DNA from 2 places in the Cobetia sp. 14N.309.X.WAT.E.A4 genome. Region 2 is predicted to be linked to the other one. Evidence: predicted binding sites of a transcription regulator. Region 2 holds the regulator's gene; the other holds the start of a gene.
The links. Region 2 encodes sigma-54, which starts transcription at its own class of promoters, with help from an activator protein. Its sites were predicted from a motif close to TGGCACNNNNNTTGCTNT; they were not measured.
Positions count from the first base shown of each region.

Region 1: a site for sigma-54 is predicted at 1,528-1,545, ahead of glnT (type III glutamate--ammonia ligase). Genes of this name have one in related genera too.

Region 1 covers NZ_JAPNXT010000007.1:33,470-38,207, forward strand. Annotated here, with positions in the region: gene OW493_RS10885 (aminomethyltransferase family protein) at 1-1,013, opposite strand, end outside; gene glnT (type III glutamate--ammonia ligase) at 1,700-3,034, shown strand; gene OW493_RS10895 (glutamine amidotransferase family protein) at 3,153-4,070, shown strand; gene OW493_RS10900 (protein glxC) at 4,070-4,738, shown strand, end outside.
Region 2 covers NZ_JAPNXT010000001.1:52,541-57,278, forward strand. Annotated here, with positions in the region: gene rapZ (RNase adapter RapZ) at 1-498, opposite strand, end outside; gene OW493_RS00225 (PTS sugar transporter subunit IIA) at 595-1,065, opposite strand; gene raiA (ribosome-associated translation inhibitor RaiA) at 1,075-1,383, opposite strand; gene OW493_RS00235 (RNA polymerase factor sigma-54) at 1,982-3,430, opposite strand; gene lptB (LPS export ABC transporter ATP-binding protein) at 3,803-4,549, opposite strand; gene lptA (lipopolysaccharide transport periplasmic protein LptA) at 4,546-4,738, opposite strand, start outside.

The DNA.
Region 1 (4,738 bases), on a different contig from region 2:
TCGAGACGTGCCAGCGCCATGGAGCGATCGCTCAGGCGCGAGTACATGCCTTGGGTGATGACACCGACACACTTGCCGTCGGCGTAGATCTTGTCACCGATCTGGGCGACGTCTTTCGAGTCCAGCAGCACGCCATAGACCTTGACGCGCTCCTTGCCCTGCAGCGCGAAGTGTTCGCTGGCGCCACGGAATTCGGTCTTGCCCGGGGAGACGGTGAAGTCCAGGCCCAGCTCCCACAGGGTGTCGCCCACCGGCTGGTCGGGGTACGGGTAGGTTTCGGAATTGTCCGCCGGGTAGAACAGCAGGTGGCTCTCGACCCGCAGCCAGTCAAGGGTGCCAAAGCTGCACGGCTTGATGCCCATGTCGGTGCCATCTTCGAGAATCTGTTCCCACAGAGAGGGAGCGTCCTTGGCCTTGCAGAAGATCTCGTAGCCCCGCTCGCCTGTGTAGCCGGTGCGCGAGATCATCACGTGGTAGCCGAACAGCTGGGTCTGCAGATGGTGGAAGTAACGCAGCTCACGGATGCCCGGCACATGACGCTCCAGAAAATCCACCGCGACCGGCCCCTGCAGTGACATGTCATGCATGTCGTCATCGAAGGTCAGGCTGACGGCGCGCCCCAGGGCACTCTTGGCCAGCATTTCATTCGCGGTGCCCGTGCCGTGCACCACGAGGTAGGAGTTCGGCGCCAGACAATAGACGATGCAGTCGTCGACGAACTTGCCGGCCTCATTCAAGACGCTGGCGTACACCGATTTGCCTGGATACAGCTTGGACATGTCCCGCGTGGTGACGTAATCCAGCACGGCCTGGGCGTGCGGGCCATTGCAGTGGATCTTCTTGAGCCCCGAGACATCCATCAGACCGGCGCGGGTGCGGATGGTCTCGTGGTCATCGGCCGTGTCCGAGACGGCGTAATTCCAGGCAGTGCCCATGCCATTCCAGTCTTCAAGCTCCGCGCCCAGCTTGCGGTGTTGTTCGGCCAATGCCGAGATGCGCCATGAATTCGCCATGCGTCCCTTTCTCCTGTGAGTCGTGCTGCCTAGCGTAAGTGGGTGGTGCCGTAGTCCTGCTGGTGCTGGCGGAGATGGCGCGCAAGACGCGCATCCGCCGCAGGAAGTGTTGTTGTTCTTTCGCCTCTTCAGGCGCCTCTTCAGGCGCTTCACAAGGGCTTGTGCCTGCTGCTTGCCTTGCCTGATCGCATGAGCATCGATTCTTGAAAGGAAAGAAACATTCCTCATGGTTAAGCAAGGGGCTTGCCAATTCCGTCAAAGGCCATGGCCACGGCAACCCTGGAGCGAGTCAGGCGGCGATTGGCAGCACGAATTCGGGCGTGAATATCAGCGCTTTGCATCATGCTGGTGCGAAGAGGGGGCTTTGGGCACCGAAATGATGCCTATTTCGAGAAACCGGCAGGATTTCACTCAGAATCACCTGACGTTTCCTGTGGGGTAAAACGCCTATGGAAAATAAATTTCCATACAAAACAGTAGGTTGATGAAAAGCTCTGGGCGACAGCTGACGAAATGGCATGCTGCATGCTTTTCTTTGAAGGAAATAAAGTTGACCAGCAGGAATCACAAAAACTCGTTTCATCCGCTATCTTGGCGTGGCGTGTCACCACAAGGGGTCAGGTTTCCCGGGGTGGCAGACAGTGTCGAGGGAGATGGAACCCGGTCCGCTCTCAGAGGAAACCCAGATGTCACCCGAAAAGGCGCAACAGTTCATCAAGGATCACGATATTCGCTACTTGCTGGCGCAGTTCGTGGATATTCATGGCGCTGCCAAGACCAAGTCCGTGCCGGCCAATTGCCTGATGGATGTGGTCGAGAAGGGCGCCGGCTTTGCCGGCTTCGCCGTCAGTGGTCTCGGCATGTCGCCGGAGGGGCCGGACTTCATGGCGCGTGGCGATCTGGACTCGCTGTGCCTGGTGCCGTGGCAGCCGGGCTATGCGCGCATGGCCTGTGATGGGTACGTCAATGGGCAACCGTTCGATAACGACAGCCGTGTGGTACTGCTCAAGCAGCTGGAGCGCATGAAGGAGAAGGGCTGGACACTCAATAGCGGGCTGGAGCCGGAATTCTCACTGTTCCGCCGGGGGGAAGCGGGTGAGCTGTTGCCGGTGGATGAGAGCGATACCCTCGCCAAGCCCTGCTACGACTACAAGGGCCTGTCGCGTTCGCGTGAATTCCTCGAGCGTCTGGTCGAATCGTTGCAGGCGGTGGACTTCGACGTCTATCAGATCGATCACGAGGACGCCAATGGCCAGTTCGAGATCAACTACACCTACAGCGATGCGCTGACCTCGGCAGACCGCTTCACCTTCGTGCGCATGGCTGCCGGCGAGATCGCCAATGATCTGGGCATGGTGTGCTCCTTCATGCCCAAGCCGCTGGCGGACCGCCCGGGCAACGGCATGCACTTCCACCTGTCCGTGTGTGATGACACCGGGCGCAATCTGTTCGGCGATGACACCGATTCCCAGGGCATGGGCCTGTCGCCGCTGGCGTATCACTTCCTCGGCGGTCTGCTGGCGCATGCCCCGGCGCTGTGTGCCTTTGCCGCGCCGACCGTCAATTCCTACAAGCGTCTGGTCGGCGGCGGCAGCACCAGCGGCGCGACCTGGGCGCCGGTCTTCATCGCCTACGGTGACAACAACCGCTCGGCCATGGTGCGTGTGCCCTACGGTCGCCTCGAGTTCCGCCTGCCGGACGCCGGCTGCAACCCCTATCTCGTGCACGCCGCCATCATCGCCGCGGGGCTGGATGGCGTGGCACGCAAGCTGGACCCGGGCACGCCCCACAACATCAATCTCTACTCGCTGACCCCGAGCGAATGCGCCGAGAAGGGCATCGAGACGCTGCCGCAGAATCTCTCGCTGGCCATTGATGCGCTCGAGGCGGACAGCATTCTGCGCGAGAGCCTGGGCGAGGGGATCTGCGCCGAGTTCATGCGCCTCAAGCGCGAGGAATGGCGGGACTACAACGCCCAGGTCAGTGAGTGGGAAGTCAAACGCTACGCCGAATTCTTCTGATCTCATCCGGCGGCGCTCGCGGATCTCGCGGGTCATGTCAGACGAGTGTCGCCACTGTCACCACCACGCTCAAGACACCAGGCAGGAGGACGCCTCCTGCCCGTGAGAGGACATCACCATGTGTGGAATCGTAGGGCTTTATCTCAAGAACCCGGCGCTGGAGTCGCGCCTGGGGGAGCTGTTCGAGCCGATGTTGATCGCGATGACGGATCGCGGCCCGGATAGCGCCGGCTTCGCCATCTATGGCGACGAATTTGACGCTGGCATCAAGCTGACGCTGCAGAGCGATGGTGTCGATGAGGATTGGGGGGCGATCGCCAAGGGCCTGGGCGAGCAGGTCGGCACGGTGGCGGACTGGTTCAGCAATGCCAGTGTCGCGGTATTCAAGATCGCCGGGGAAGAGAGTGCCGTGCGCAGCTGGCTTGCCGACAGCGCCCCGCAGATACGCGTATTGAGCGTGGGGCAGAGCATCGAGATCCTCAAGGCGGTGGGCCTGCCGGCGCATATCGCCAGCCTCTATGGCCTCAAGGGCATGCAGGGCAGCCACATCATCGGCCATACCCGCATGGCGACCGAAAGCGCCGTGACCCTGCAGGGCAGCCACCCGTTCTCCACCGGGCGTGATCTGTGCCTGGTCCACAATGGCTCGCTGTCCAACCACAACTGGCTGCGCACCAAGCTCAAGCGTGAGGGCATCAGCTTCGAGACCGACAACGATTCCGAAGTCGCCGCTGGCTACCTGACCTGGCGTCTGGAGCAGGGCGACAGTCTGGAAGCCGCGATCACCGGCGCCCTAAAGGACCTTGATGGCTTCTTCACCTTCACCATCGGCACCCGTGATGGCTTCGCCGTGGTGCGTGACCCGATCGCCTGCAAGCCTGCCGTGATCGCCGAGACCGATGATTACGTGGCCATGGCCTCGGAATACCGCGCCCTGGCCAGTTTGCCGGGCATCAAGGATGCCCGCGTGTGGGAGCCGGAACCCGGCCGCCTGTATCTGTGGGAAAAAGACACCGCCCGTTCGGAGGCCGCGTAATGATGAAGACTCACGATCTGGCCGTTGATGGGCTGCGCGAATTGAACCAGGCCCTGCACGATGCCGACACCCTGAAAGACGCGCGTGAGTGGCGAGTAGTCAACTCCGACGGCGCTCACAACATCGCCTGCGGTATCAATGACGCTATCAGTGTCGATATCGATGGCCACGCGGGCTACTACTGCGCGGGCATGAATCAGAAGGCCAGCATCACCATCCACGGCAACACCGGGGTCGGGGTGGCGGAAAACATGATGTCCGGCTGCGTGCGGGTCAAGGGCGATGCCTCCCAGTCCGCGGGCGCGACCGCCCACGGCGGCCTGCTGATCATCGAAGGCAACGCCTCGGCGCGCTGCGGCATCTCGATGAAGGGCGTGGATATCGTCGTCAAGGGCAACATCGGGGCCATGAGTGCCTTCATGGGACAGGCGGGACGCATGGTGGTCTGCGGCGACGCCGGTGAAGGCCTCGGCGATTCGCTCTATGAAGCGCGACTCTACGTGAAGGGCACGGTCGCATCGCTGGGCGCGGACTGCATCGCCAAGGACATGCGTGCCGAGCACCTGGAAGAACTGGCGGAGCTGCTGGCGAGTGCCGGAATCGAAGAAGACCCGGCCAGCTTCACGCGTTATGGATCTGCGCGTCAGCTCTATCACTTCAAGGTCGAC
Region 2 (4,738 bases):
TGTCAGATGACGAGAGCTGTGCTGTGCGACCTGTTCGGTGATGCGCGAGCGCAGGTCATGCACGCTGAGGTTGGTCGAGTCGATGACAAGATCCGCCTTCTGACGAATCGGGGCCAGTGTCTGCTGCTCGATCTCGATGGCCTCGGCCAGCGTGCGGTCATTGTCGCGGGTCAGCGGATGACGGCGGCGGGTCGCGGAATAGCGTTCGAGCAGGACACGGGAGTCCGTGGTCAGGTAGACGACCTGCACATCCATGCCGCTCTGACGAACGCTGTCGAGCAGTTCAGGGAAGCGACTCAGGGCATCGGGGAGGTTGCGCGCGTCAATGGAGACCGCGATGCGCCGGCGGGTGGGGCTGTCCTTTTCCAGCTGCTCGACCAATGGTGCCAGCAGCATGCCGGGCAGATTGTCGATGGCATAGTAGCCAATGTCTTCCAGCGCCTGGAGGGCAATCGATTTGCCGGAACCGGAGCGACCACTGATGATCACGATCTTCATGGAGTGCTCTCCCAGGGCGAGGTCAGCATGAGGTGAAAGCGGAGGGTGCCTGAGGCCAGTCAGCGACAAGCCCGGAGCGAGTCCGGGCTTGCAGGTTCAGCGCGCCGGCAATTCGGCGATGGCCGAGGTCAGGGCATCGAACAATGCTCGCTGACTGTCTGCCTGGCGCAATGCTGCCCGGTTGGTGGGCGAGTTGAGCAGTTCCGCCACCTGGCCGAGCAGAGTGAGATGGGTGTCATCTGCCTCCTCGGGGACCAGCAGCACGAACAGCAGATCGATGGGTTCGCCATCGATGGCGTCAAAGTCGATGGGGTCACCGAGCTTCATGAACGCCGCGATGGGGGTCTTGCAGTGTGGACTGCGTGCATGTGGCACGGCCACGCCGTGGCCGATGCCCGTCGAACCCAGTCTCTCGCGCCCGATCAGGCGCGAGAAGACTTCCTGGCTGTCCAGGCTGGGAATGTTCTGAGCAATGAAGGTGCTGAAGAATTCCAGCACCCGCTTCTTGCTCCCCCCGGGGACGCCGTAGAGCGTGCGCTCGGGGGGAAGGATCTGATCAAGTGTCATGGCAGAAGGTCAACGGGTCCCGGTGCCCTGAGAGCGAGCCTGGGACTTTTCCTTGTGTTTGACCAGCTGGCGGTCCAGCTTGTCGGCGAGCGCGTCGATGGCAGCGTACATGTTGGGGTCTTCTGCCAGGGCATGGAGGTCGGCGCCAGCGGCGTGCAGGGTGCAGGCAGCCTGTTGGCGTTCCTTCTCGATCGACAGTGTCACCTGAACATTGGTGATGTTGTCGTAATGCCGTTCGAGGCGAGCGAGCTTCTCGTTGACATAATCGCGGAGAGGATCGGTGAGTTCCACATGATGCCCGGTGATATTCACTTGCATGGACACGCTCCTTTATCCAGCGGGTTGCCTTTGAATTGTAACCCTTTTTGACTGCGAGCAAACCCTGATTGAACGCGCGGCCACTTTCTGACTCCGGCCATGGTCTCGTGGCGATCATCTGCTGGCGAGAGCGGCGGTGCCGGTGTACCGAGCGTCTACCCCGACAATGCCCAAGCTTTGAACAAAGATCAACGCTGCGCTGCATCGTGGGGCAAGGCTTGTCTTCAACCCAGCGAGGGATATCAGCAGGTTCTTCATGAGCATCGCCTCGCATCACGGACGGAATGGGGCTCGAGAAACCGGCCGTTTGTGGCCAATGTCAGCATTTACGTCGACGTTCGTGTGGCAGGAGTCGGTGGCGACCCCTGGCTATCTGTCCGTGGGATGTGAGGGAAAAAGAAAGCACTCTGGAGAAAAGTGGCTGGAAAAATAGGCAATTGGGGCGTGAAGTCACTCACGCAGTCGCAAGGACAGGCATTGCCAACCGGTATTCAGACGACCGATTGGCAGATGATGCCAGGATGGCAGGTGCAAGGGGGCGAGCTTCAGCGCTCCGACGTGTGGAGTCCGCTGGCCTGCGGGTATCCGTTGTCGAGACTCACGCTAAGCGCTTGCGCTCGCTGGAGGAGGGGATGCCCATGGCCTCGCGATACTTGGCGACCGTCCGGCGCGCTACCTCGATGCCATCACTGGCCAGCAGATCCACCAGGCGTGAGTCGGACAATGGCTTGCGCGCCGGTTCTTCCGAGATCAGCTTGCGAATGCGCGCACGGATCGCGGTGCTGGAGTGCGCGTCACCGTTGCCGCTGCCACCCACCTGACTCGAGAAGAAGAACTTGAGTTCGAACACGCCTCTCGGGGTGTGGATATATTTCTGGGTGGTCACCCGCGAGATGGTGGATTCGTGCATCTCGACCACTTCCGCGATGTTGGCGAGGATCAGCGGCTTCATGCCTTCTTCCCCCTGCTCGAGGAAGTCGATCTGGCGCGCCATGATCTCGCGGCCCACCTTGAGCAGGGTGTCATTGCGTGAGGACAGGCTCTTCATCAGCCAGCGGGCTTCCTGAAGATTGTCCTTGAGGAAGGTATTGTCCGCGGACTTGTCGGCCCGCTTGATGAGGGCGGCATATTCCGGCTGGATACGCAGCTTGGGCAGCGCTTCCGGGTTGAGCTCGACCTGCCAGCCGTGACGCGTATGACGGACCAGCAGGTCCGGGATGACGTAATCACTGGCAGGCTCGCCCCAGGCGGACGCCGGGCGCGGGTCGAGCGCCCGTACCAGACGAATGACGTGATCCAGCTCATCATCATCCAGGCTCAGGCGACGCTTGAGCAGCTTGCGATCGTCATTGCCCAGTGCCTCGAGGAATTGCCGCACCAGACGGCGGGCCTGGGCCAGCAATGGCAGATCGTCCGGCAGCAGGGCCAGCTGCAGCAGCAGGCATTCCCGCAGGTCTCGAGCGAACACACCGGTGGGATCGAACTGCTGAAGGCGCAGCAGGACCTGCTCGAGTTCCGACGCCTTGAGGCCGGGCAGTCCCTGACCTCGCAGGCCATCGACCAGTTCGTCCAGGCTCATGCTCAGGTAGCCGGCCCCATCCACCGCATCGATCAGACTCTCCGCCATCTGGCGTTCACGCGCATCGAGGTCCGTCATCGCCAGCTGCCAGCGCAGGTGGTCCTGCAGGCTTTCGACACTGGTGTTGCGATCGAAGTCCGGCCCGTCCTCGCTCGAGCTTCCGCTGCCGGAACTGGTCAGGCTGCCTGCGTGATCCTGGTAGAGGTCCGACCAGTCACTGTCGAGAGGGTATTCTTCAGGAATCTCGCTGTTGGTCTCGGAGGTGGAGATCTCGCTCTTGTCCTGTGTCTCCGCGACATCCAGCGACTCGTATTCCTCGTCAAGCTCCAGCATGGGGTTTGACTCAAGCGCCTGCTGTATCTCCTGACGCAGGTCCAGCGTCGACAACTGCAGCAGCTGGATCGCTTGCTGAAGTTGCGGGGTCATGGTCAGGGAAGTGCCGAGTCGAAGCTGCAAGGTGGGTTTCATGGGGTCTGTCATTCACGGCAAAGGAACGTGCATCTACGCTATACCGTGGGTCGGGGCACTGACAAGGGGCAGTCGAGAATATTCAAGCAACTTGCATGCCATGTTGCCACCAAGGTGGTATGGACGTCATGCATTCGAGTGAGGTGTGGCAGAGCAGGAGGGTTCACGGGGAGATCACGCAAGCGCCTGTCGAGGCGCTTGCGTGAGGGGGCGGGGAACGAGGCCCCGACAGTGAAGCAGGAAGTGGCGGGTGCTGGAGGGTGCTGGTGAGAGCAGAAGAGGTCGGACGGCTCTCGTCAGGCTGACGGCTCTCACCAGGCTGACGGCTCTCACCAGGCTGACGGCTCTCACCAGGCTGACGCCACTCTCGGGCTAGAGCTTGAACTCATGGCCCAGGTAGACATCACGCACCTGCTGGTTGGCGAGGATGGTGTCGGCGTCGCCATGCGCGATGATCTGGCCATCGCCCACGATGTAGGCGGTATCGCAGATGTCGAGTGTCTCGCGCACGTTGTGATCGGTGATCAGCACCCCGATGCCGCGGTCACGCAGCTGGCGCACGATGCTCTTGATCTCGCCCACCGAGATGGGGTCCACGCCGGCAAACGGCTCATCAAGCAGCACGAAGTCCGGCTCGGTGGCCAGTGCGCGAGCGATCTCCACGCGGCGGCGCTCCCCGCCGGAAAGGCTCATGCCGGCACTGTCACGAATATGCGTGATGCTGAACTCGTTGAGCAGCTCCTCCAGGCGTGCCTTGCGTCCGTTGCGATCCAGATCCTTGCGCGTCTCGAGGATCGCCATGATGTTGTCGGACACCGAGAGCTTGCGGAAGATCGAGGCTTCCTGGGGCAGATAGCCGATGCCGGCGCGAGCCCGCTGATGCATGGCGGCGCCGGACAGGTCGTGGTCATCGATGGTCACGCTACCGGCATCCGAGCGCACGAGGCCGACGATCATGTAGAACGAGGTCGTCTTGCCGGCCCCGTTGGGGCCCAGCAGGCCTACGATGTCACCCTGGCGGATTTCCAGCGAGATGTCCTTGACGACCTTGCGACCCTTGTAGGCCTTGGCCAGATGACGAGCGCTGAGGGTACGTGGGCTGGCAGCAGTCATTCTCATTGACCCTTGCTGGCATTGGCGCCACGTGGCGTCAGGGTCATGTGGACGCGTGACCCCTCGGAGGATGAGGCATCGGTGCCATTGCTGGCATTGACCTGGCGCTTGTCCAGGAAGTATTCCACGTAGCCACCTTCGAAGGTGTCATCGCCTTTCTCCAGACGGGCATCGCCGACCAGTTCCACCCGGCGC